Teredinibacter turnerae T7901: one gene and its partner. The protein of the gene in region 1 interacts with the protein of each later gene in a pairwise test. Links are inferred from orthologs where the notes say so. Each region holds a gene or a part of one and is shown on either strand. Other genes may lie near its edges.

Region 1 (10,555 bases):
CACGCGTGCATCCAAAAAATTTAAGTCGCCATCGTTTAGCGGCACCGCGAGCGCCTGGCGGAACAAGGGTAGCAGTGCACGCTCTTGAAGAGAGAAGGGAGTTAAAGCCAGCAATACAGACGCGCCTCGAACCGCCAATGGACGATTGGCCAACAACAGGCGCCGGGCTTGAGAGGAGAAAGGCATGACAAACTTCTTTGCGGGAAACCGGCAGTGTAGCCAGCAAGCGCGGGGTTCGGATTGACCTGTCTCAACCCACCCGACAAGATCTAGCTAACCTTAGATTAACCTAGGCAATAAGACTATTGAGTTTGAACACGCGGTGAAGCCTGGCGGCAGTTTTGCCGAGTTTGTGTAGTTCGCCCAGCGTTGGTTCTCGCCCCGCCGCCAGTTGAGCTTGCCAGCTACTTGCTTCAGCATCGAGAAACTCGAGCATTTTTTTCGGGCAGCCCACGCATCGCTTGCTGCAGACGCTCGACGAAGGCGCGTGCAAAGGAAAGGTCTTGGCAATACGATCCAACAGCTCCCGCATTGCAATGGGCGTTGACGGCTTGCGATGACTCATGTTTAGGTGCTCTCAAGCAGTAGGGCGATTGGAAAACAATTCTAAGCCCTAAAAATATGCGGTTGAACCCATGTGGACAAGTCATTGGATTCAGCTCGCAACTTTAAAATACAATGGTTTGCTGTTAATCAACTACTCAAGGTTTTGCCAATGAATTCGTGCGATCAACCAGGCTTGTTACCTCTCGAAGCCGCATTACAACGTATAAATGCTGTGGTTAATTGTGCGCAGAATTGTGAGTATGTGCCACTGCTGAACGCGCGCGGCCGTGTTCTGGCCGAAGATATTATCGCATCACGCCCGATACCCGACTTCGACAACTCTGCAATGGATGGCTACGCATTCGCAAGCAATAGCGTTGGTCGCACCGACACATTCAGGGTTGCCGGCATCGCACTCGCCGGGCAGCCCTACCTGGGCGCGCTATCAGAAAATGAATGCATCCGCATTATGACCGGAGCCAAAATGCCCAGCGGCTGCGATTGTGTCGCGATGCAGGAAAACACCTTGCGCGATGGCGATGCGCTCACGCTGCTCAAAGTACCTGCTAAAGGCGAGAATGTGCGCCTTGCGGGTCACGATCTGCCACAGGGCAGCCGCATACTCTTGCGTGGACGCAGACTAGGCCCCGTGGATATCGGCATGCTCGCCTCACTTGGCGAACTGCAGGTTCCGGTCTATACCAAGCCTCGCGTGGGCGTATTCTCCACCGGCGATGAACTAACGCCATTAGGTCAGCCCTTGGAGCCAGGCCGAATTTATGACAGCAACCGCTACCTGTTGCTAAGTGCCCTCGCGGAATACCCCATCGAAGTCATCGATTTTGGTTCTATACCAGATGACCGGCAGAAACTGGAACAGGTATTTCTCGAAGCAGCCAGCCAATGCCATGCGGTTATTTCCTCTGGTGGCGTATCTGTTGGCGATGCAGACTACACGCGTGAACTGCTAGTAACACTCGGTCAGGTGGATTTTTACAAATTGGCCATCAAACCCGGTAAACCATTCGCATTCGGCACGCTCCACACTGCAGGCGACAGCACACCCTGTTATTTTTTCGGACTGCCGGGTAATCCGGTATCGGCAGCGGTCACCTTCGAGCAGCTGGCACTACCAGCACTGGAAAAATTGACCGGCGCGAACCCGCAGGCAAAACTCGTATTAAAATTGCGCGCCTGTAGCTCATTCAAAAAACGACCTGGACGAACAGATTTTCAGCGCGGGCGCATACTCGCCAATCAAAATGGCATTATCGGTGTAGAGTCGATAAATTCGCAGAGTTCAGGCGCTCTTTCTACTATGGTCGTCGCAAATGCCTACGTTCGGCTGGAACAGGAGCGCGGAAATGTTGAGGAGGGGGAATACGTTGATGTACTACCTTTCGATACATCGCTACCACTGCTCTAAAAAAATATCGGTGGAAAACCAATTGCCTAGAACCTGACGATTAATTTTCATATAGCTCGATGGGCAGCTGATCGGGATCACTAAAAAAGGTATAACGTTTGCCGGTGTATTCGTCTACACGCACCTTTTCCACCTCGACACCCTGTGCATTCAAATAGGCAACCGCATCATCAATAGATTGCACGGCAAACGCGAGATGACGTAGCCCGCGAGCCTCTGGGTAACTGGGGCGCTCAGGGCTTTGCGGAAAGGAAAAAAGTTCCACCTGTCCACCGCCTGGAATCTGTAGATCCAATTTATAGGAGTCTCTGGCTGCACGGTAGTTTTCCGCTAACACCTGCAGACCCAAGACTTCCGTATAAAATTTCTTTGACCGCGCGTAGTCGGAGCAAATAACCGCTACGTGATGGAAACCGCTAATCATACTTACTTTCCTTTACCAGACCTTAGCCAGGCCCTAGCCGCGTTGCGCTTGCCGCTCTAGAATTTTCACAATTCGGCGGTACACCACGCCGAGTGTGAGCGTGGAATTTCCGCCGCTGGTATTTACAAATTCGACCACGACCGCATCCAGTGCCGGATGATAACGCGCGATACTCTGAAACCCAGGCACCAGGCCGGTGTGTCCGAACTGATAGAGATCACCGTAGAGAGCTTGCGCGCGATTGGACAGCAGCGAGCCATCATTCAGCGCCCGCACAAAAACAGCGACGTCTTTTGCTGTGGCAACCATAGATCCACCCGGATTAACGAAATCATTGCGCTTGATGTCTTTATCGTAACCCACATGATAACCGCTCATCACTCGGTTGATCTCGGCATCCGCCAAAACATGATAGGTATCTTTAAGCCCCAACGGGTTGAGAAAACGCTGCTGGATATACTGATGATGGCTATACCCCAACGTACGATCCATAATTTCGCCGAGCAAAATATAGTTGGTATTTGAATACCGGGTTTCAGTGCCCGGCGGGAATACCAAGGGCATACCCAAAATCATCGCCAGGGTATCGGCATTGCTTTTTGGCGGGTTGTCCCAGGGGTAATTTTCCAGGTCAGTAAAATTGTATATACCACTGCGATGTTGGATCAACATCGCCAGGGTTATTCTTTCGGATTGCGGAATTTTATCGCTATAAGCTGGCAATAATGATTTCAAACTCGCATCCAACGCCAATTGCCCATCGGCCACCAGCTGTACTGTCGCCGCCGCAATATATAGCTTGCTGATACTTGCAATCTTAAACAACGCATCCGGCTTCGCAGGTATTTTTTTATCTCGATCAAACCAGCCAGCGGCATAGGTATGCCCTACGCCACGTGGGTCATCCCAATAAACAATCACGCCATCCAAGCCGTAATGGGTTGCCGCGTCAACCTGCGCCTCAACACTTTTAGGTAACGGGGTGAGCCAGGCACGAGCAGAATCCAATGGCGCAAACAGGCTGATACTGGTTACCACCGCAACCGCCGCCAGCACTCGTAAAATAGTAACCAATCGCAATTATTTTCTCCCTCGCTTTGTTAGGAATGAATAAGTTCCTTCGCTTTTTGACGGGTTTCTTCTGCGGTGGCTGCCATCAGCAATACAGTCTCGTCGAACAAAACCTGCCCTCTTCGCAACTTGTGGCGCCGTAGCGATGGCTTACCGCCATAAATAGTTGAGTAATGCAGACATTTTCCTCGGGTATTTCGTCCAATTGGATCGTGTATATAAAACCCATTTTGATTTGTCGAGAGACGAATAATCCCAAACTTGTTGTCTATATTTAACCAGGTAGAATCGATTTTGTATTGATTATTCCCAATTCTAAAATACCGGCAAAGCTTTCGATACGCCTTGTAGAGTTTGCCTTTAAAAAGGCCCGCGAAGGGGAAGTCTCGCTTCAGATCAAACGCCAGTATTTGCTTACCACTTTCGTGGTAAATCGTTCGCGTGAAGCCGTTAAACCAGTCATTCACCAGCGTCAGTGCAATCGCACCCGACTCGCTCGCCATGAAATCGCTTTTGATTTTCAGTCGGGAATGTATGCGAACGCTCGCCGTCTGCAACGCCACATCCAGGTGGTGGTCGTAGAAATTTTGTTTTTCGTTGCGCGTTGCGGTAACACCATTAATGTACACCGAGCCGTCCGCATCTACGACCTTGGATGAGCGAATACCAATGCTGAAATTTTCCGGCACAGGCCGTACATACCCAACGAGATTATTCGCCGACCACTCCGCCATATCGTCGCACCCCCTGGGGACAAACAGTGCGATAGGGTCGTAGCCTGCAAGAGTTCTCCAGGAAAACGAGCTGAAAAAATTTGCGTTAGCAATAAAATTCGTACTGGATTCCGGACTGGAATGAAGGCGAGCGGTAGAGCGCCTAAACTCGTCTGTAGTGGGAGCCTGTTTGGTCGTCGCCAGTGATTTATGTAACAGGTAAGCTAAAGCAAAGGTCGCGTAGCAATCGCTCTCGTATTTTGGTGGCTGACCGCGAAAAATATCGTGCGTAACACGCTTGCCAAAAAAACTGCCATCGGCATTATCGGCATGCTCGTCGGCCAGCGTACGAACTCGGTGCTGCTCGATGTAGCGCGCATCGGCGTCTGCAAACTGAGACTGCAACATCACCAGAGCAGGAACAATAAAATACAACCCGTAGGTATAGCGCGCCCAGTCCTTACCACCCACATAGGCAAATCGGCTATCCAAAAAAGTCGATTTACTGAGCTGCCAAAAATCATTCACATGATGAAACAATGCCGCTGGCGGCTTTTGTCCCGCGCTGGTGTAGCTGTAAAAGGACCAAGTGACGGATAACAGCGGGCTTGCGATATAGCAAAAGTGGCTGGCGCCGTGATTTTCTACGGTGAAATCGGAGTGCAGGTTACAGGTGTACACATTGTCTTTAACGACCAAACCGTCCACCAGCGATTCATCGCGAGTATCGTGAGCAACAGATAATGTATTGAAATTAAACTCGATCGCTTTAGCTCGCCATTGCGCAGCATTGGGGTGCTCAGGCAAATGACTGCATGCGGCTGCGAGAATTTCTGCATCCCATGCATTTTCTTCGGCTTTGGTATCTAAGAAGGTACCGCTCGGCACCAGACGCTCCAAGTGCCTGTCGGCTTCAAACACCAGAACCTTATTAACCCCCTCTCGCGCCTCGTCGGTAAGCCGAGTCCAGATTAACTTTGCCCCCTGCACAAGTTTGTTAGCCCACCAGGCGGATTGCCAATGTGCTCCCCACTGCTTGCCGTCGACGCAATGTCCGGTACCGGTGAGGTGGCCCTGAATTAAATACGCAATGCCCTGTGCGGCTTTCTCGAACATATCGTTATTGCCGAGTTCACTGGCCAAAAACGCTGCAGTAAAGACAAAATTCGCATTGGTGCGGATACCGTTTTCACCACTACTGCCATCGGCGAAGTAGTGATGATCCACTCCAGTAAGTTTCGCCTTGCGCCAACCCCGATTCGCATAAAGGGGAAATTCCGCAATAATCTGAAGATAATCGTTTTCTACTGGAAAGTTCACTTCCATTGTTTTAATACTCACACGTTTTACGTTTGCCCTAAACCTACATAGCTCTGCCCTATATTTCAACCAAAGCGTTACGCAGCAGATTGACCCCAATGTCGCGCAGGTATTGTTATTCGTTTAACGGTTGTCATGCAAGGGCTCCCGTTGACACGCCCTTTACCTTTGGCTGCTTTTTGGGGAAGAGGGGGATCGAGAGCGGTCGCTGGCGGAAAACATACAGCAGCACAAAAAAAACGCGCCGACAGGCGGCGCGTTTCTGACTGGTTAAACTGGCAAATTAGCCGTTATACGGTAATCGGGTCCATTGGCTCCTCAGGCTCTTCCGGGACTTCTTCCAACTCGCCATGGAGGTTTTTCGCCAGCAGCACATAAATAGAAGGGATAACAAACAAGGTAAAGATCGTACCGATTGCCATACCACCTACCAATACCAGGCCAATGGAATTTCGCGCTTCGGCGCCTGCACCGGTGACGAGCGTTAACGGAAAGTGACCAGCCACAGTTGCAACAGTTGTCATCAGAATTGGGCGCAAACGTGTGGACGCGGCTTCTCGAACAGCGGCCATTTTAGTCAGACCCAGCTCCTGCATTTTGTTGGCAAATTCCACCAGTAGAATCCCGTTCTTAGCCACTAGCCCAATCAAAGTTACCAAACCTACTTGCGAGTAGATATTCAGTGTTGTGGTGAAGCCGTCGGTCCAGAACCCCATTCCCGGCACAGGAAACTTGAGGAAGGTAAAAATGGACGCACCGAACATCGCCAATGGTACCGACCCCGCCAGAATCACAAACGGATCGCGGAAGCTGTTGAACTGCGCCGCCAACACTAAAAAGATCAGCAGTAAAGCCATAGTGAACGCGGGTACAAACTTATTGCCTTCGCGACGCAACTGCCGTGATTCACCGGTGTAATCGACCATATAGTCGCTAGGCAGGATTTTCGCAGCTTCGGTTTCCAGAAAATTCAGCGCGGCATCCAGTGACTGGGTCGATACGCCGCTCAGTTTCACCGCATTTAACTGCTGGAACCGATTTAGGGAGCGGGGCACTGTTTTTTCTTCAATACGTGCAACCGTACTTAGCGGAATCAACTTTCCTTCAGGACCGGTAATAAATATATCCTGTAGCTGCGCCGGGTTTAGTCGTTCCGAACGCTTCACCTGGGGAATCACACGGTAGCTGCGCCCGCCGATATTAAACCGGTTAACATAACCACCACCGAGCATCACACCAACATCGGCACCCACCTGCTGCAAGCTCAAACCGAGATCGGCCACTTTATCGCGGTCGATCACCAGTTCCGCTTCGGGCACATCGACTTTAGTATCGATTTGCGGCGGGAACATAAACATGCCGCTGGTTGCGGCGGCCTGCTGCAACTGCTCAGCGTACTTGAGAATGTCCTCTGTTTCACCCGTAGCCGCGATCACAAACTCCACCGGGAACGAACCACCACCAGGCAACGCGGGCGGCGCAATCGCGAAGTTGTTAATACCACCAATCTGTGAAATATCGGCAGTAATTTCCGGGAGTAGCTGGAATACGGATCGATCGCGCTCTGCCCAGGGCTTGAGCAGCAAGCCGCCCATACCACCATCGGGAAAGGTGATCTGGAACGTGAATTCGCCCTCAGGCACAGACAACAGCTTTTCATTGAGTGCGTTCGCATAGATCTTGGACTGATCGATGGTTGACGAGGACGCGCCCTCGGACATGATAAACACAATGCCCTGATCTTCCGTTGGTGCCAGCTCTTTCGGCGAACTCATGAACATCGCCAAAGCACCCGCGCTCAATAAGAACCAAAGCACGTAAATTGCTCCGCGCGCGCGCAGGCTCACATCCAGAATTCGCAGGTAACGCGCTCGTATCGCATTAAAAGCACTTGCTGAGCGCTTGGCAAAACCCTCGTCTTCTATTCCCTCTTTCAACAGCTTTGACGACATCATGGGTGAAAGGGTCAATGCGACAATACCGGAAATGGTGACCGCGCCCGCGAGCGTAAATGCGAACTCGCGGAACAGCGACCCGGTTAAGCCACCCTGCAAACCAATCGGCAAATAAACTGCAATTAACGTAATGGTCATCGCGATTACCGGACCGACGAGTTCGCGCGCGCCCAACATTGCCGCTTTCATCGGGCTCTGGCCTTCGCTGATATGCCGCTCGACGTTCTCAACGATAACGATGGCATCGTCCACAACCAGACCAACTGAAAGTACAATCGCCAACAGGGTCAGCAAATTCAAGCTGAAACCAAACAATTGCATTAAAAAGATCGCACCAATGAGCGATACCGGAATCGCCATCACCGGAATCACAACTGAGCGCACAGACCCAAGGAATAAAAAGATAATGGCGATAACAATTAGCAGCGTTTCACTCAGTGTTTTAATCACTTCGTGGATCGACGATTCGATGTATTCGGTCGCATCGTAACCGATAACCGCATCCATACCTTTGGGCATACCGTCACGCAGGCTGTCCAACTCTTTGCGCACCAGCTTCATAACATCGAGCGTGTTCGCGTTCGGCATGGGCCAGATACCCATAAAAGTCGTGGTCATGCCGGAATAACGCACTTCTTCGTTGTAACTTTCTGAACCCAGTTCGACATCGGCAACATCACTTAAACGCACCAGAGCGCCATTTTCTGAGCGCAGTACGAGATCGCGAAACTCCTCGACGGTATTTAAGTCGGTATTCGCAGAAAGGTTAACCTGGATAAAACTACCCTTGGTATTCCCCAACGCCGCGAGATAGTTATTGGAAGTTAGCGCCTGCCGAATTTGCACCGGCGTGATGCCGTATGCCGCCATTCGATCCGGCTTTAACCAGATTCGCATCGCAAAGGTGCGGCCACCCAATACATCTGCGCGCTGCACACCTTCCAGCGCCGCCAGCCGCGGCTGTACCACACGGGTCAGGTAATCCGTAATCTGGTTCGGCTCTAGAATTTCCGAGCTGAAACTCAAATAGGCTGACGCGAATTGACTGTCCGCAGACTGCACATTGATAATCGGCACCTCAGCTTCTGGTGGCAGATCGCCGCGCACCTGATTAACTTTCGAGGTGATTTCCGATAACGCCTTAATCGGGTCGTAATTCAACTCCAACTGCACATTAATGGTCGACATGCCCTGAGTGGAGGAAGAATTGATATAGTCGATGCCATCGGCACCGGATATGGCCCGCTCCAGAGGCGTCGTAATAAAGCCGCGAACCAGTTGAGCGTTAGCCCCAATGTATGCGGTATTCACGGTGATAACCGCGTTGTCGTTGCGTGGGTACTGACGAACCGTCAACGACGAGATAGCCTGTATCCCGGCGATAATGATTACCAGGTTAACTACCAGCGCAAGAACCGGCCGACGAACAAATATATCGGTAAATACTGTTTTCATGTTTCGGTTTCCGCCCTGTTAGGAATCTGCCGGCTGTGGGTTCTCTTTAAATTCAGGCTGTGCTTCATTATTGATAACCACAGGCGCACCATTGCGTACTTTAAACACGCCAGTGCTCACAACCGTATCTCCTTCGCTCACACCGGCTTCAATCGCAACAAAATCGCCGAGACGCTGGCCCAGGCGCACAAATTGCTGGCGCGCCACCTGTTTGGTTTCGCCACTCTCTTCATCTTTTTCTTGCGCAACGACAAACACTGAGTCGCCATAGGTTGCGTAGCTGATAGCAGTTGCTGGTACTGCAAGGACTTTATTGGCCTCGGGCAATACCACATCCAACTTGGCGTACATCCCGGGTAACAAGCTGAGATCTTTATTATCGAGACTTGCCTGCACGCGCACACTGCGGGTGACCGGGTCGATTTCCGGGTTAATGGTAGTAAGCTCACCGTGAAAAACTTTGTTGGCGACAGCGTCCGTTGTAAGGCGGACTTTCAAACCCAAGGATATTTTGGGGAGATCGCGCTGCGGCAGAGAAAAGTTCACATAGATGGGGTCCACCGCCTGCAGTGAGACGATAGCGTCACCCGTACCCAGGTCGCGACCAACATTAATTAAGCGAATGCCCAAGCGACCGGCAAAAGGTGCCTTCACGGTTTTTTTATCGATCATGCTGCGAATGTTATCAGCCTGGGCAACCGCTTCTTTGTAGCGGGCGTCGGCTGCGTCGAACTCGGATTTCGAAGAGACTTTTTTGTTGTAGAGCGCATCCACGCGATCAAGGTTAGACTTTGCTAATGCAACACTCGCCTCCGCCGCTCGCAGCTGCGCTTTTTCTGAGGTGATGTCCTGCCGAACCAGCACATCACCCGCGCGCACTTCCGCGCCGGCTTTAAATAAAATCTCGGTCACTCGCCCGGGAAGGTCAGCAGTAACAACCACACCCTGCACCGCCTCAAGGGTCCCCACAGTTTTGAGACTCTGTTCCCATTCCTGAGACACCACCTCGGTGGCGGAGATAATGGTCGGAGGCATTTGGTTAGACTCCCCCATTTTTATCAGCGCCATAATTTGTGAACCTTTTACGGCAACAATTGCCAGAGCAACAAGCAACACACCAACGCTAATGGCTATTACAAACTTTTTCATGAAACCTTCCCGTGAACAATATAAAACCGGCCCCAACGCCAGGTGATGCGAAGTATAAATAACCGATTGATGGATTCTGGTGAAATCAAGGAGAGAATTTGGAAACGCCATAACTCCTTGGCGCCTGCTGCACACCCGAGGAATTTGCGTGCCCGAAAACAGGGCTTACAGATGGGCTGCAGCAACACCCTGTCGAATCTTGCATCCTATATCGTGCCAACATAGCAACAGATAAGTCGAACTACAAGTAAGCGCTGACACCTTCATCGATCTGCACACTGCAGGAGGGGAAAATAGGTTGTCGGCGAGAACTGCCGACAACCAGGATTGACGCCACTGCGCTGGCGCGCTCAACACTGAACTGCCGGGCCAGATTCACCCGGGCATTTCCGTACAAGCGCGATTAGCATAAGAGAATCGGAGCGCAAATACACTGCGGTATATTGTCGCACCTGACGGCGTGAAAATGCTCCAAGCCTCACCTGGAAGTCGCACG
Region 2 (16,970 bases), 1.7 Mb from region 1 along the record:
CTTTATTGAATCAGAGGATAAATTGCTGACACTATTTTTAAGTAGGTATGCGACCAGCTGCTGATCGCCATTCTCTAGCTTGTCAACTAACACAATAGCGTCGTCAACATTCTCTATTTTAACTATCGCAAGTCGCACTTCTTCTAGCGAAATACGGTAGCCACGAACTTTTACCTGGAAATCGCGTCTTCCCTCAAAAAAAATATCACCATTTTCAGACCTGTAAACCAGATCACCCGTTCTATAGAGAAGCCCAGATGCCTTGTCCTCATCGACATAAAACGGGTTTTCACTATCATCCATATTAGCGGTGGCATTGCAGCTAATATAGCCCAACCCCACACCGGCCCCCGCAACGTGCAGCTCTCCAGTATCGCCGCTAAAAATATCGTTGCCCTCTGAATCCAGAATAAATACCTCAGTACCTGATATCGGTTTTCCAATTGGCACACTTTCCGCCGGCCTATTCTTGGTCGTCATAGCGTGACAACAAGTGAATGTCGTATTCTCGGTGGGACCGTAACCGTTGATAATGATTAAATCAGGGTAACTATCAAACACTGCATTAATTACATGTGGGTAAAGTACATCGCCACCAGCGAGCAACACTCGCAAACCCCCAAAAAGTTTTATATAGCGCGTAGCAACCATATGAAAGAGTGCGGCCGTCAACCAGAGTATCGTCACGCCATATTTATCAATTTCACGATGAAAAAGTTTGGGATTGAATACGTCAGCAGAATAGAGAACGAGCTCTGCTCCGTTCAGTAGTGCCCCCCATATCTCAAATGTCGAGGCATCAAAAGTAATTGGAGAGAAGAGCACCAACACATCGTCGGCACCAATATCAATATAATTTGAATTGCAAACCAATCGCGTTACGGCGCGGTGGGGTATAACGACACCCTTTGGCGCTCCTGTCGAGCCAGAGGTAAACATTACGTAGCATTTATTATCTGGTGTAGCACTGGTAAAGATAGCATTGGGGACTTCGTTTCCGAGCTCAACCAACTCGCGCACTGAAACCCATTGCTCTACTATCTGCACCTCGTCTGGCCCCCCACTATCGCCTATCCCGACAGAAACGCGCGCCGCATTCAAAATACTGCTTATGCGCGTAGGTGGGTCAGATTTATCCAACGGCAAATAAGCTGCTCCGGCTTTCAATATTCCTAACATGGCAATGATCAAGTCGATAGATCGCGATAGATACAAGGCGACGACGTCATCGGGTTGAACTCCCGATGATATTAGTGCACTGGCCACCGAATTGGATTTTTGGTGCAACTGAAGGTAACTTAAGATTTCATCCTGCTTACGAACGGCTATTTTTTCCGGGTGCCTTAAGACTGCCTCTTCGAATGCTTCGATGATCGTTTTGTAACGGCGGCTTACGCCTGAGTTAGCCGATACCGTCATAGTTAATCCTCGATAAATAATCGTAAAGGTAGGCGAGTATATGAGACCCCTCCCGCAAAGGCTCGTAGTGATCTGCATTTGCATCCAGGTAGAACTCTGCATTTTGCAGACATTCAACAATTCGTTTAGAGCTCGTTACGTTAGCCTGCTTATCCATGCCACTTGCTATCACTAGCACGGGGTGCTCTATCGACTTAGCTAATTCTTTAAAATTGGCCTCTCTATAGGACAAATAATTCATCGCGTATCGCTGAAAATACAGTGGCGAACTGAATGGCTTGTTCAAGCCAAGCCTGGCACGCTCCCCGTCGTCATCGCTCTGATTTATACGGTCCAAAACAAACGCAGACTTTTTTTGATCCATAGCAGCCAAGGGAAAAAGACTATCAACATCTTTGCCATGCTGAGTTACACAATCCGCCTCATCCAGAATCACATAGTCGCCATTTATTAGCACCAACTGGGATATCATATCTTTATGTGCGGCAGCATACGCCAGCGAGACGCCAGCACCCGAGCAATAGCCAACCAAAATGACACGCTCTACACCCTGATCATTAAGCAGTACATTAAGATCATTGACATGCTGTGATATGGAAAAGGAATCTTGACCTTGCTTAAGCTCTTCATCGCTTAGAATTAACCTGCACTGCCAGGTCAACACATTAAATTGACCTTGAAATGCCGTAAAAAATGCGGCTGCCGAAGAAACCTCAAGCCCGAACGGCAATACAAAAACCAACCACGGACGTTCGATGCCACACTTTTCTACCGAGAAATGGAGTTCAACCCCGCTGTCGGTGTTGACTTTATTTACGCGCATAGACGCCACCCCATTTAAATATATGGAAAAATTAAATTTGATTTAATTTTGGGAAATGAATTTTTTTATATTTATATACTTATAGATTTATATACCAACGTCTAATTCTTTGAGGACCAGCTATTTTTTAATTTTGAAACGTCGCCGCATTTGGTATGCCTTACAACCTATTAGATTATTTTTTAAAAAATATTGCGTTTTTGGATCTTCGACCGAGCTTCGAGAAAGGACGCCCGACCAATCAAGCGCCACCACACCTCAACCTCGCTCGAGCACTTAAATTTTCTATACGATTATTATTTGTCGCCATTCTATACATGTTAATTTGTATAAATCTATATCAAATAAAATTTTGGCACCCATTCATACAGATTATTCCTTTATTTATAAAGGAACTTTTATATCTTCTTTTTTAGGCTACTCCAATTTGCGAAGCACCACACACTTATAAAATATCCAAAGTGATAACAAACACCCAATTCCATTTTCATCATGACACATACATCATCTATTTTTCAGATGAATTATTTTTAAGCAAAGCAATCGACCGCACACGCTAGAACACTATTATTTTCTTACTGGATACAGAAATAAATTATCGTCCTGAAAAACCTTCCAAGCTGTACCCTTAGAATTCATCAATTAACAGATCAGCGCTTAAGTAGAACAATACTGTCGTCAGAAACCATTGAGATGGCAAGTATATCTACGTTAGTCTCATAAGCACTATATGTAATAGGTGCCACACTACATGTTAGCCATCAACCACGGCACCAAATCGGCAGAACCATTCAGACATAACGAATCTCACTGATATTGCTAAACGACAAGAGCTATAAGCTCATTCCCTAATATCAATTTTCGCTTGTGCGTTCTCAAACACATCTTAAATACCGATTTTCTTTTGACTTGCTTCTCTAAGGCTCCACTAAAATAACTTGCCGCCCACTCGCTCCAGGAGATCCTATCTCTTGGGTCTGGTTTCAGTATGCGCATTTCTATATACCAAGGGCGCCACAGTTAAATGTTACAAGGACATCCCAAAAAGCAGTAAAACGTAACTCAAACCTCATGACCTCAAGGAATCTGCACGATTTATCCATCACGTAAAAACTGAGAAAATATGTGTTATTCAGTTTTCAAAGTACGCACAGATCATCGAGCACGCCCTAAGGCAACGACGTTACAACACCATGATATTTAGCTCAAAGACGTAACGACCGGCTTTCAAGCGAAACGGGTCATGTCACCAAGCTTTATCAGATCACTTTAGCGAACAACGGGAACGGGATGAATAACAGTTAGAAGGGGCAATTAAAATCGGAGGATAAGTTTACGCTACTGACACAATATGCTTAGACTTAAACATCAAGCGAAATAAGGATTCGGATAAGAAGATTTTTCACAATGTTTACACGGGGAAAGTGAGCGCGCGGCATTGCCTGTGAGATGCTTAGCGTATCCTAGGGTCACGCTAAATGTTGGCAACACCCTTAAAGTTAGGCGCTGTTTTGCTTGTTAAATATATAGAAGTATTTGATACCTATAATCAATTATTAATATTGAACACTACCATGGCCCACATGAAGGCACATCAATACCCCCAATTTCAAAATCAAAATAGCTGCTAGCGAAATCCCACATTTCATCGATAAGAGATCTCCATTATTTCCCAACAAAATTCACCCACCTCGGTCTTGACAATAGCTTCGTCCCCCACTTTTTTACGAAGCAATGCCTTTGCCATTGGCGAGTCAATAGATATATAGTTTTTTTCACCAAAAATTTCATCGTACCCCACAATGCGAAGCTCTTTATTTTCGCCGGCCTCGTTTTCAATTTTTACCCAACTACCAAAATACACACTACCTTCTTGTTCTTTTGCATAACGCACTACTTTCAGCGAGTCTATTCGTTTACGAAGGTATCGAACTCTGCGATCTATCTCCCGCAATCTTTTTTTATTATACTGATAATCAGCATTCTCACTTCGATCGCCCAAGCTCGCTGCCCACGTAACTTTCTTTGTAACTTCGGGCCGCTCGGTTCGCCATAGATAGTCCAGCTCGGATTTAAGCTTAGTCAGACCTTCCTCGGTGATTAGTGGTGTACTCATATAAAATTGGGTAGCGTTGAAAATAAAAAAAGTAAAAATTGCCAACAATGCGAAATAAATTTAACACCTAAACTTTAGCGCCCAGAATATATCCGGATTATTTTTAGTTGTAGCGCGACACCAACAAGCAGCAACTTATCACTACAAAACAACATTTTCAGTAAAGTATCACGCTACACCAAAGGAAAATCAATTCCCCTGTATGTGGCTCCGCGCCAAAGCAAAGCAGTGTACCAGCTCCCCATGCACACCACAAAAAGCATGGTCACTCGGTTTTTAACATGCGAAAACCGGAGGAATATTTGATTTTTACAAAACGAATCTACTTAACGCTTCAGAATCAATCCTTTTTTCTGATAATCCCGCAATCGAATATCAAAGCTACCGTCCCGCCAAACTTGTTTTATTAAATACTTGCGTGGCAACTCGCCCTTTTCAATATTCACCAGATCTTTTACCAGCTCTTTTTGCAGTGGTTGCTTTTCGCTATCCAGCAAGAGAATGACGCGTGGCAGGTGGCGGAAACGGGTGTTGGACTCAATCACAATTCCGACTTCGCCGGAATAGAGCTCCACTAAGCTACCTGCCGGGTATAGGCCGATGGTTTCGATAAATTTAACCGCGAGTTCTTCGTCGAATTGCTTACCGCGCTCGTTGTAAATAATTTTTAAGGCTTCGGTAGAGGTTTTTGCTGGCGCGTAGCAGCGGTCGGCGGTCATTGCATCGTAGGCATCGACAAGAGAAATAATTCGCGAAAACCGCGATATACCTTTACCGGGTAATTTGCGCGGGTAGCCTTCACCATCTATTCGCTCATGGTGGCTGTAGGCCACGTCGATTGCCCCGGAGTAGATATTTTTACCTGATATCAACAGGTTGCGGCCATGTACCGTGTGGGCCATCATCATGCGCATTTCTTTAGTGGTTAGCCTAGCGGGCTTGTCTACCACTTCGCGCGGCACGCGCACCTTGCCAACATCGTGTAATAAACCGCAAAACCCCAAATTGTGCAGATCCGCTTCGTCCATCCCCAATTGACGACCAAAGGCTATTGCCAAAATACAGACGTTCAAACAATGTTCAGCGGTGTATTCGCGTTCTTCGCGGATTTTCGCCATCCACAGCAACGCATCTGGGTGGCGAATAACTGACTGAACACAGTCGTTCACCACATCCCGCGCGGTATCACCATTTAGTGCACCGCCGAGACGAATATCGTCGAGTAGAGTACGCGTGATACTACGCGCTTCGCGGAAGGTCTGGTAGGTTTTGCGATGCTCTTCCTCCACAGAGACACTAGGTTCGGCAAAATTACGCTGGCGAGCCTGAGTCGCTGACCCGATATTGGAGCTATGCATGCTACCTGAGTCACGATGGTCGACGTCGACCCAAACGTACTCGCAAAACTCAGAAACAATATCGATATCTTCCCGCTGTTCGAGCAGAAAGCCTTGCATAATAAATGGCGTATCGAGCCAGTCGCGATCCAGTTTTGAAACAAACATCCCGACCCGCAAGTCGCTGACATGCACTTTGACAGTTTTTGCCATGTCTCCCCACACACTCACTGCATACCAAGTTCAACTGCTCAGAACACACGGTCGCTCCCCGCGCGACCATTGATTCAGTATAGTTGTTTGGCGTGCCCTTGCAGGTTTTTAGAGTGTGCGACTCAGGGCGTCGGCAAATACCGGAATATTTGTCGGTGTTAAGCCCGCCAGGTTTATCCGGCTAGATTCCACCATATACACCGCGTGCTCATCGGCGAGTTTGGCCACTTGCTCGGGAGTTAGGCCCAGAAAAGAAAACATGCCCTGCTGTCGCTCGATATGCGAAAACCGCTGGGCAAGACTATGTTTCTGGAGCTCGCCAACTAAACTCACTCGCATATCTCGAATGCGACTACGCATCGCGGTCAGCTCATTTACCCAAGTATTCCGCAAATCTTCGTCTGCTAAAATTCGGGCAACGATCGCCGCTCCATGATCCGGCGGCATAGAGTAGATTCCGCGAACAATACTGGCGATGTGAGAACTCGCTACCGCAGGCGCCTGTGACAATACTGCAACTGCGCCCACACGTTCACGATACAGGCCAAAATTTTTGGAACAGGAAATGGCAACGATGGCTTCGGGTAATTGCTCGCAGACTAAACGTACACCATAAGCGTCGCTATCCAGGTCTTGTCCGAAGCCCTGGTATGCAATGTCGATAAACGGAACGAAGCCGCGCTTTTGTGCAAGATCTACCACTGCTTGCCACTGCTCCACCGAAAGATCTGTCCCGCTGGGGTTGTGGCAGCATGCATGCAGGAGTACGAGGTCGCCAGGCTTGACTTCTTCCAGTGCAGACATCATTTCATCAAATTTTAACGTATGCGTAGCGAAATCGTAGTAGGGATAAGAGCGCAAATTAATTCCCGCATCCCCCAGCAATGGAACGTGGTTACCCCAGGTAGGGTCACTGACCCAAATAGTCGCTGAGGGGTTCGATCGCTTAATGAACTCTGCGGCCACGCGCAAAGCACCGCAGCCTCCGGGCGTCTGCACCAGCGACAGTGAACTCGTTGATGGATGCGCATCTCCGAGCAGTAAGCCCGCGAGAAGCTGATTAAATTGGATATTTCCCAACGGCCCGACATAGGCTTTAGTTGTGGACTCCGCAAATAACATCTCTTCTGCGCGCTTCACCGCAGCAAGTATGGGCGTGTTACCTTGTTCATCGCGATAAACACCCACCCCCAAATCAATTTTGTTGTTACGAGGATCGTTATTAAATTGTGCAATAACGCCGAGTATCGGGTCCGCGGCAAGCGGCTGCAGGCTCTCAAACATAGATTGTGTGGACGCTAGTAAGTAGTTAAAGTGAAAGGCGTCGATTCTACCCTGCAAACCGGTGACAGACCATGGCCTCAAGCGAGCTGGACCACCACGATTACAAAATTCTGCGCTTGCTGCAGATGGACGGTAGCATCTCAATGAATGAACTGGGAGAAAAAGTGGGCCTATCCCACACCCCCTGCTGGCGAAGAGTTAAGCGCCTGGAGGAATTGGGATATATTCGCGGCAATGTTATGTTGTTAGACGCTGCCAAACTCGACCTGGGTGTTGCAGTCCATGCCTACATCACTATCAAAAGCCACGACGAATCCTCTCTTGTCGCATTCGAATCCTCCGTCCAACCGGTCGCTGAAATCGTGGAATGTCACTCCATCACAGGCGACAAGGACTACCTGCTGAAAATCGTGGTAGCAAGTGTTGACCACTACGAAAAGCTGTTGAAAAGTACGCTGGTTCACCTGCCCAATGTGGCCTCAGTCAACTCAGTATTTGCACTGAAACAGATTAAATTCACCACCAGTCTGCCCCTGTAGCCGCTACGACTGGAATGATAAACGGGCAAAAAAAAGCCCACCATAAGGTGGGCTGGGACTAGTAACACATAATACCAGATTGAAAACTGACAACTTAACGAACGATACCCGCAGGAGATCTGAGTCAAAATACGTTAACAACTTCTAATTTAGCACATAAGTACCAGTATTCAAGAAGGCATTCAGACTTTATAACTAAAAAGTGTTCTAGCGCAAATTTTTAAAATTATTGACTTGCAGGATTGGCAGGAGACTGTATGGAACTCAGTGTTCAGGGGGCGTAGCGCACTGTTCAACCAAAGGTAACGCGAGCGCCTTATGCGTATTCGAAATAGTATTCAGAAAACAGGAGAAAAGTGAAATAAGCAACAGCAGCTAACAGTCGTCATCCAAGCTGTTGGCCGCGGCTCTGAGCTGGTACGGCACTCGACTCGTAAGCCAACCGCTAGAAAAATAGAATTCCCGCCCACACAAACAACCAGAGTAGCAAGCTGAGTGATACGGCAGCTGAGCCCATATCCTTCGCTCTACCAGCCAATTCATGGTGCTCGTAGCCAACTCGATCCACAACTGATTCAATCCCACTGTTGAGTAGCTCCACTATCAGAACCACGAAAACCGTTGCAATCATCACGATTCTTTCCAGCTTGGTCACGTCCAACCAAAACGCGATTGGCAGCAACACCGTCGCGGCGGCCAGCTCCTGGCGGAAGGCAGCCTCATTGCGAATGGCTGCGACAACACCTTTGTAGGAATAGCGAGACGCCTTTACCAAACGGGTGAATCCGCGGTTTTTCTTAATCATGCAGGTAGTCCTGATAGTCAAAACGAAACGGACGTCAGCTTATTTCACTATTGTGACGAACAAATGACTGGTGAAAGATCATGGCGCAAGGCGTGAAATCTGCCACGATCCATTTTCATTGCAGTACAAAAAGCGGTCGTGCAGACGGCTGGCGCCCCCCTGCCAGAACTCTATCGCCTGCGGTTTCACCACGTACCCGCCCCAGAAATCCGGCAGCGGGATTTCGCCTTTCGTAAACTTTGCTTTCATCGCTTCAAACTGGCTGAGCAGTGCCTTGCGCGAATCTATTCGCTGACTTTGCTCTGACGCCCAGGCAGCAAGCTGACTTTCCCGCGGCCGCGTAAGGAAGTACTTCAGGGTTTCGGCGGTCGAAATTTTTACTGCCTCGCCTTGTACCTTGACCTGCCGTTCCATGAAATGCCACGGGAAATGCAGGCTAACGCAGGGGTTCCCCGCTATGTCCTCAGCCTTGTGACTTCGGTAGTTGGTAAAAAACACAAACCCGCGTTGATCCAAATGTTTCAGTAACACGATTCTCTGGCTGGGCTGACCGCTCTTCGATACGGTAGCTAGTGTCATTGCCGTAGGGTCTGGCACACCGCTGGCAATCGCTTGCTCGAGCCAGACGTTGAATTGATCAATGGGGTTTGGTAGCAGGTCTTCCCGATTTAAACCACCGAGCAGATACTCACGCCGAATGTCTTCAAGATTCATGTATTTGAACGTAGATACTGGTTGATGAGAGGGCACAAATGCTAATGTTATCGACTTTATTACGCAATCGTCAGAAGCATGGTTTACGCAAGTTCCCCAATTGGCTGCATTCTAGCCGGCGGTAAAGGCGAACGCATGGGCGGCGTTTGCAAGCCCCTGCTTACGATTGGCAGCAAAAGTCTGCTTGAGCTTCAGATAGCAGCATTGAAACCTCAAACCCGCTCTTTACTCGTAAGCACCGCACGGGTTGCCAACCTATTGGCCCATTCGAACATCGCAGTTGTGACAGATGCGCAATGCGGTGAGCAGTATATTCAACAGGGGCCGCTTGCCGGCGTGGTCAGTGCTCTCGATTGGCTCAATCGGGAACACACAGATTCGGATTGGCTACTAACAATTCCCGGCGACACCCTCTGCATCCCACGCAATTTCAGCGAATTGCTGATGAACTCCATTCGCCGCCACCAATCTGTGGATGCCAAATGTGCCTTTGCCGTGTGCGACAACAACCCTTATTACCTTGCAGCACTCTGGCATAGAGACTGTTTGGCAGACTTGCGGCATTACCTCGACTCAGGGGAGCGCAAAGTGAGTCAATTCCTGTGCGGACAGAATGCCGTAAAAGTCGAGTTTTCGCGCACGAACACAGCAAGTTTGCCGCCGTTTTTTAATATTAATACGCAAGATGACTATGACTACGCAAAAGCCGCGATGGCAAACAAAAATCTGTAGAAAATGGCAGCTCGCTGATTTACTGGCGTTCAGCATAGGTGCTAGCTGCACAGCAATTAGCATTGCAACTCTCGCAGACGCAAACTGCCACGCGCTGGCGCGCACCGATCTGGAAGCCGCCTACTGCGACGTGCGTGCAACGCCAGCAGGAAAAAAGCTGCCCAGCCTGGGGGATTTCCGTAAAAACACGCCCAGCATGCAGCGGCTGATACTCAAAAAACCCGCGAAAAAAGCCGGGGTCGAGATACCTGAGCAAAACGCTGATCGCGAACACAAACCGTCTGGCACGGCAGCGGACAAAAAACTCAGTATACAGGAGCCTAACAGCAACGAAGCAAAAACGAACAAGTCTCCCCCTACGCCTACGTCCCGCCCTAGCGCGCCCCCGGCGCGGCCAAGCTTCAGCGGTATCGACCGCTGCAGTTTGCTGAAAAACCAGATTCAATGCGGTTACGATTACTACCTGCTTCGAGTCAATCTACAGAACGATGCGTTAACGCCAGCGGTCTTCAGTGCTGAAAACCGATTGTCGTTCCCTGCTCGAAACACAGGTGAGGCGCAATTGGACTTTTTAAGCAGGATCTACCCGCAGTATATCGAGAAGATGCTGGCGATTGGTCTTGGGGATTCAACCATGTCGTTAACACGATTTGCAGCCACCTACGACGCAGTGGAAGACGCTGGCGGTGACTTCAATACACGTTTTGCAGAGATGTATGAGATGCTAAAAACAGAAAAATCCCACAATGCCATACGAACACGCTACAACCAGAACTACCCGCAAGATATTACCGCCTGCCAGTTTTTAACCAGCACCATTATCGTTTGCGATAACGTAACTCAAAACTGGGTCTACGAGCGCTAGACTATCAATCACCACTATTCTATCGCCGATAAAAAAAGCGCACTTTTTAAAGTGCGCTTTTCGGGGGATGCCTTGTCTAATTTTGAATTAGAGGCCGCGTCTAAAAGTCTTCGATAACCAATGTTTGACCGTCTGCGCCACTGAAACTTTGCATCAGCGCAATTCCGTCAACCTCATCCGAAGCCTCCAAGACAACAGTGCCGCTGTAGCCCTTATTTGCCAGCATTACACCTGTCTGACTGTAAAGAACCTGCCACCGGTATACATTCCCACTTGCGGTATTTCCTGCGCCACGTGGGGCGCTGAGTACTGGCGTAGTCGCAAGCTGATTTATGTAACTCAGCACCTGTGGCTGAAGAATTCTCTCATTTTCGCCCGCACTAGAAATATACACGAAACCATTGTCATCACTCTCCAGCTGCCAGCTCTGGGACGCATCATCAGAACAGGTTTGGCTGGTTAAGAAGCCAGAATTTGCACCAGCAGAAATACTCTCCGCGAGACAAAGATCGTTATCACTACCTAACCGGATACGCACCATCGGCGTTGTAAAAGTGGAGTCGATGCCCAAGCCCGCGTACTCAACATCCAAATCGTCTACCCGACGATTGTCGCCAACCCAAGCGTTAATCACATCAGTACTGTTTACAAACGTCATCTCGCCGCCGGCGAAGTCTGCGATATTCTGGTAGGTTTTTGAATCCTCGCCCCAGCTATCGCCAACCCATTCACGATCAACTTTGTTCAGGGTAACCACCGTATCCAGACCAGAGCCCGATTCGTTAACAAACCGGTTATAGGCAATTTCAATATCGTTACCCTGCGCAAGAACAAAACTCCCGCCCTCAGCGAGTGCAGTGGTGCCCTCTGCGAAAAACGCGTTATGAACTACGCGCGTGCCAGTAGTGCCCGCCTTTATATCTATCGCTTCACCGCGAATACCCTGGCCAAATACGTTACCAGCGATGATGTTGAAGTCGTCCTGCTTGTCTGAGTCGCCGTTAGGTGCACTCATCCACTCCTCAGAAGCGGTGCCGACCACCAGGCCCTCAATGTAGTCTTCGTAGCCCACTCGTGGCAGCGAGCCAGTATCGCGAATAATTGATCGTTGCAAGATGTTGTAGGAGCTACCGTTGCGAATGTGAACTCCGCGCTCCTCCGCGTTGCGCACTATTAAACCGGTCATCGTATTGTGGTTAGCGCCATCAAGTACCAGGGTATCGCGACCGCCATCAAACTCGACGTTACTCAGGCGCCAGTAGTCACCACCCAGCACGAACGTCGAGGAACCTTCACCTGTAATCAGAGGCTTGTAACCGGAAACAGCGTTACGCAGGTAAATAGGCTTGTCTTCTGTACCACTGGCGGTGCTGTAAAAACTCGCGGTTTCGCCACTCTCGCCAAAAGCGATGCTCCCGCCTTCGTAGATTACACCTGTCAGCACGATCTCATCGTTCGGTTGCGCGTTCTCCAGCGCAGCTTGCAACTCTGCGGCATTTTCTGCGTACACACGGTTGGTCTGCAGGCGATTAAAGTTAATAAGGTAAAGCCGGCCCGCGGATTCGTCTTCACTGACCACTTGAATGACCTTTGAATCAACACCCACTTCGAGGTCAATGCTCACCGCCTGCCCGGCCACCAGTTCCTCGTCTTCTGTCACTCCGACCAAGGCGCCCGTCGACGAGTTATATATCGGGTCACCAATGCGCATTGTTGCGCCCGGAGCGGCAGGCGACGCCGTCACTGTGACGCTTGCAGTACCGTTGTTAACCAGCGCCGCATAGTTGCGGGTCAGACAATTGAACGGTTGTGTGAGTTCGCCGCCGTCGACAGTGAGAGCAGCAAGATTGGCGTCCGCCGCAAGTTCCGCCTCTGTACCTGCCGCGCGGGTAATTTCTATGGTGTACGTCTGAATGCCCGCTCCGACTTCCGGGGTAGAAACAATCTCCAGCGTATTGGCACCAACATTCAGATCAACAGGACGGATACTCAGATTGGAAAGACGCGCTCCATTTACCGTCACCTGGGTGTTCCTGTCAGGAGTCCGCACCAAGGCCCCAACAGTGCACGAGGTGTAGCCAGCGCTCGCGCTATATTCTGTTACATCTGGATCGTACGCCGGGTCCAGAGTGAGGTAATACTGACTTGTGTTTGTGCCTGAATACGCCAGATCACGCACCAAAAGATCTGTCAGTTTAGCTTCGGTGCTGGGGCGGCGAACCATGATGGTATAAACAAAAGTGGATGACTTATCTGCCGAGAACACACGCACGGCAATCAGGTTATCCCCTTCATAGATACTCTTGGTGTCGGTTTCACCACTCGCCAGAATGGTCTCGTCGCCATAACTGGACATCTGGAAATTGCCGTTACTGTCTTTAACTGGCTCGCCATCCTCATACAAAATGCCTTTACGGGAGATGGTTATCACACTCTCCTCTTCCATAGCGACTGGCTGCAGCGTAATCGAGGTTACGGTTTCGTCGACATCTATACGGTAAGGGCCACCGCGCTCAGAGGTGAATGACGGCATCAGCTCCACAGTTTCGCCATTGATAGTCAATGTCAGCGAGCTGAGGTGAAGATCGTGATAATTCTCGTAATCGGATACCGGGGTCTTAGAGCGTCCACTATCGCTGCCACAGGCTTGCAGAAACGACAGTAAAAGTAGGGTTACAAATAGATAGGTTTTACGACACAGCATTCTAGAGGTTGTCCGTTATCCGATTTTAAGAAAATTATTCTCGACTTATTTACTTCTGGGGGCGCACGTCAGTCAAAACCGAACATTCTACGACCATTTCAGTCTCAATTGAGACTAAAGCACCACATTCCCAGTAAGGTGGCGCATTGTAACTGATTTGCTTGATTCTTTGACTGGTTTGTGAAAGCTTGTTTCTTTGACTGGTTTATGGAAGAGAGTTCCCGGCTAGCTCGAGGCCGGACCTCCCTCAATGAGCGGCTAACTGCCACAATTCGCCATAATTGATCACTCTCTGACACGAAATCACCCCTTCATACCCACTTTTGGCCACTAACCTCTGCTGCGGATGGATTTCCAGCTCACTTGGAAGTCCCGTACAACCAATACTCGCAGAGGTGCGACTATGACCACCCTCAACTTGCAAGCCGCGCTGGGATCGTGGCCAACTTTCCTAATTCTTTTACTCGGTGCCACACTGGCGCTCTATCTTGCCAGGCAGCCGGCACATCAGACAATCAACGCTGTGTTTTTTGCTCTCTACCGGATGCTGCGCACTTGTGCCTGCACTGTAAACAAAACCCGCCAACGACTAGCCAACCGAAATCGGGATGTGCTGCTTGAACAAGGTCGTCAGCATGCCGAGCGCGACTTGGAAAAAGCCTTCTTCGAGATAAACAAATTCGTCCAAAACGACCTTGGCGGCTACCCCCAACTGCAACGCGACATCCAGGAAACCGTGAACCGCATCCGGGATGACTACGACAATAGCCGGGAGGTGCCGACTTCGGCACCTGACTGGTTGGAAGCCGTCAACGCAATCGCGACCATTAAACAGACCGACCCGGCGGCGGCGACAAACGGTAGAATCCTCGAGCAAATTCATCACTCTGCCGACGTTCAGCACAAGGAAAATCTCGCGGCTTACCGAAAAAGCACTGCCAACCGTCATCGTATTCTAAAAGCGATGACGCCCTACTGGCGCAAGCTTGCATACAGCGTGGATGAGGTGGGCAATCGGCTAAAAGAAATAACAACGCGTGCACAAAGTATTGATCAGCAGATGCTGAAATTTAACGAGATAGTTGCAGGTACCCACCAGGCAGAGCGCGCACTGAAAGCTTCTTCGATCACTCAGTTTGTGATCGCCGCCTTGGTGATAGCCGTTGCTGCGGGGGGCGCCTTCTTTAACTTTCATTTAATTGCCCTGCCAATGTCCGAGATGGTGGGTTCCGCCCAACGGATTGGCGGAGTAAAAGTTGCGGACTTAGCGGCATTGGTCATTATTTGTCTGGAGACCACCGCAGGTATATTTCTGCTGGAAAGCCTGCGCATTACTCAACTATTCCCGCTTATTGGCAGCATGGACGATCGTGTGCGGCGAGCCATCATGATTTGTGCAAGTTGTTTGCTGTTAATACTCGCCAGCACCGAGTCCGCATTGGCATTTATGCGCGATCAAATTGCGTTAGATCTCGCGAACCTGCGGGCGTCTCTCGCCGGCGTAGACAGTGCTGAAGGGCACAGTGGAATTAACAGCTGGATACCGCTGGCTGCGAATATGGTGCTTGGGTTCATCCTGCCGTTGGCGCTGACCATGGTCGCAATTCCGCTTGAATACTTACTGCAAACCGCGCGCACTCTGCTGGGCAGCCTGGCCGAAATTCTCCTGGCGGCGTCGGTGAGCATTCTGCGTCTAACCGCTTCGGGAATTAAACATACCGGTGTTGTGGTCATCGGCCTTTATGATCTACTTATTGCCGCCCCGTTGTGGGTGGAAAACCTTATCCGGCAAAAACAGCGCAAAGCAGAAAATCAATACGCGGCGCAAACCGAAGAATTTTGAGGGACACTCCATGAGACAACTTACTAGTGCAATTATTAGTGTAAAACCGTGGGGCTTTCGAGCATGTTTGCTGACTATGTTTTTACTCGCAGGTTGCGGTGAATCTTCGCCAGACGCCCGCTACGCGAAAGGGATCTACTTACTCCTGGACACCTCCGGCACCTACACACAAGAACTGGCCAAAGCGCAACAGGTTATTAATTACTTGCTGGCCACTTTGGAAGCTGGCGACGCCTTCGCGGTGGCGCGGATCGACAGCGGCAGCTTCTCAGAAAAAGACATCATAGCCAAAGTGGTTCTCGACGGTCGGCCGTCGACAGCAAACAAACAGAAACGGGATTTTGCCCGACAAATTGATATTTTTGTCAAACAGGTAAAAAGCAGCGCTTATACCGATATTTCCGGGGGTATTTTGCAGGGCGTGGAGTACCTGAACGAAGCCAAGGTTGGACGTAAAACCATTATGATTTATTCAGACCTGAAAGAAGACCTTCCCACAGGTTACGTACGCGACTTCGATCTGACCTTAGATGGATTTACTGTAAAGGCACTAAATGTAACCAAACTGCGCGCCGATAATCAGAACCCGCAAGCGTACCTGAACAGACTGAGCCAATGGAGCGATAAAGTGGTCGGCGGCGGAGGCAACTGGCAGGTTATCAATGATTTAGACAAACCGGAGGCCCTTACGCTCTAGGGCAATCTATAAGTGACTGGCTTTAGCTGGGAGCAAAGCCAGTCACGACTGTACATATTTCAATCGATATATCGCAAAAAGGTTCGCCAATCTAGCCTGCTAACACTAATTTGGTTATCAACTATCTATGCAAAACCAATATTGGAGCCGCAAATCACATCAAATTTATCGAATCGGATGATCGTTAGGATATTGATTATCGTCTAGTGGAGCGTAATCCCTTCTTTCTTTGCAAACGCCCGCAAGCTTACCTCGCCATCAGCCGTACTAATCTGAATATTAAGATCGGTAAAGTTCTCCGTTACCTCGCTGGTAAAACACGGCTGTGCAGGGTTGATATTACAGGCGAACAACAGATGATTCTGCGTGAGTGGTAGCCGATATATGCCGAGGCTGGGATTAACAATCACACACGGCATGGGCCCCGCGCCGTCGGTACACAATGCAATCGACACGGGATCCGGCTCAGGTTCGGGCACAAGATTAATTCCCTCATTCTCTGCAAACACCCGCAAGTTCACCGCGCCATCCGGCGTGTTGATCTGAATATTAAGGTCTGTAAAGTTCTCCGTTACCTCGCTGGTAAAACACGGCTGCGCAGGGTTGATATTACAGGCGAACAACAGATGATTCTGCGTGAGTGGTAGCCGGTATATGCCGAGGCTGGGATTAACAATCACACACGGCATGGGCCCTGCGCCATCGGTGCACAGTGCAATCGGCACGGGATCCGGCTCAGGTTCGGGTGCAAGATTAATTCCCTCATTCTCTGCAAACACCCGCAAGTTCACCGCGCCATCCGGCGTGTTGATCTGAATATTAAGATCGGTAAAGTTCTCCGTTACCTCGCTGGTAAAACACGGCTGCACAGAACTGATG

What was found.
Region 2: the proteins of moeA (region 1) and mobA interact in binary tests that used the Escherichia coli proteins (3 or more experiments, as listed by UniProt). The link is inferred for Teredinibacter turnerae T7901 from one-to-one orthologs.

The regions. Positions count from the first base shown.
Region 1 is NC_012997.1:4,878,673-4,889,227, forward strand. The notes cover bases 1-2,843. They hold moeA (molybdopterin molybdotransferase MoeA), read left to right. Parts: upstream 1-715; coding sequence 716-1,972; downstream 1,973-2,843. Other genes in these bases: ubiT (ubiquinone anaerobic biosynthesis accessory factor UbiT), read right to left, coding at 1-186; TERTU_RS19565 (hypothetical protein), read right to left, coding at 290-565; gloA2 (SMU1112c/YaeR family gloxylase I-like metalloprotein), read right to left, coding at 2,013-2,396; TERTU_RS19580 (serine hydrolase), read right to left, coding at 2,430-2,843. In the rest of the region: more of TERTU_RS19580, read right to left, coding at 2,844-3,452; TERTU_RS19585 (hypothetical protein), read right to left, coding at 3,497-5,521; TERTU_RS19590 (efflux RND transporter permease subunit), read right to left, coding at 5,791-8,910; TERTU_RS19595 (efflux RND transporter periplasmic adaptor subunit), read right to left, coding at 8,929-10,059. UniProt on the Escherichia coli protein: Catalyzes the insertion of molybdate into adenylated molybdopterin with the concomitant release of AMP.
Region 2 is NC_012997.1:3,204,324-3,221,293, forward strand. What follows is about bases 8,174-11,155. They hold mobA (molybdenum cofactor guanylyltransferase), read left to right. Parts: upstream 8,174-9,328; coding sequence 9,329-9,982; downstream 9,983-11,155. Other genes in these bases: TERTU_RS12695 (diacylglycerol kinase), read right to left, coding at 8,177-8,536; pdxH (pyridoxamine 5'-phosphate oxidase), read right to left, coding at 8,615-9,250; TERTU_RS12710 (hypothetical protein), read left to right, coding at 9,942-10,847; TERTU_RS12715 (cadherin-like beta sandwich domain-containing protein), read right to left, coding at 10,948-11,155. In the rest of the region: TERTU_RS12660 (amino acid adenylation domain-containing protein), read right to left, coding at 1-1,419; TERTU_RS12665 (alpha/beta fold hydrolase), read right to left, coding at 1,403-2,242; transcription elongation factor GreB, read right to left, coding at 3,888-4,358; TERTU_RS12680 (HD-GYP domain-containing protein), read right to left, coding at 4,685-5,908; TERTU_RS12685 (amino acid aminotransferase), read right to left, coding at 6,017-7,192; TERTU_RS12690 (Lrp/AsnC family transcriptional regulator), read left to right, coding at 7,264-7,731; more of TERTU_RS12715, read right to left, coding at 11,156-13,551; TERTU_RS12720 (hypothetical protein), read left to right, coding at 13,955-15,394; TERTU_RS12725 (vWA domain-containing protein), read left to right, coding at 15,471-16,091; TERTU_RS12730 (hypothetical protein), read right to left, coding at 16,295-16,970. UniProt on the Escherichia coli protein: Transfers a GMP moiety from GTP to Mo-molybdopterin (Mo-MPT) cofactor (Moco or molybdenum cofactor) to form Mo-molybdopterin guanine dinucleotide (Mo-MGD) cofactor.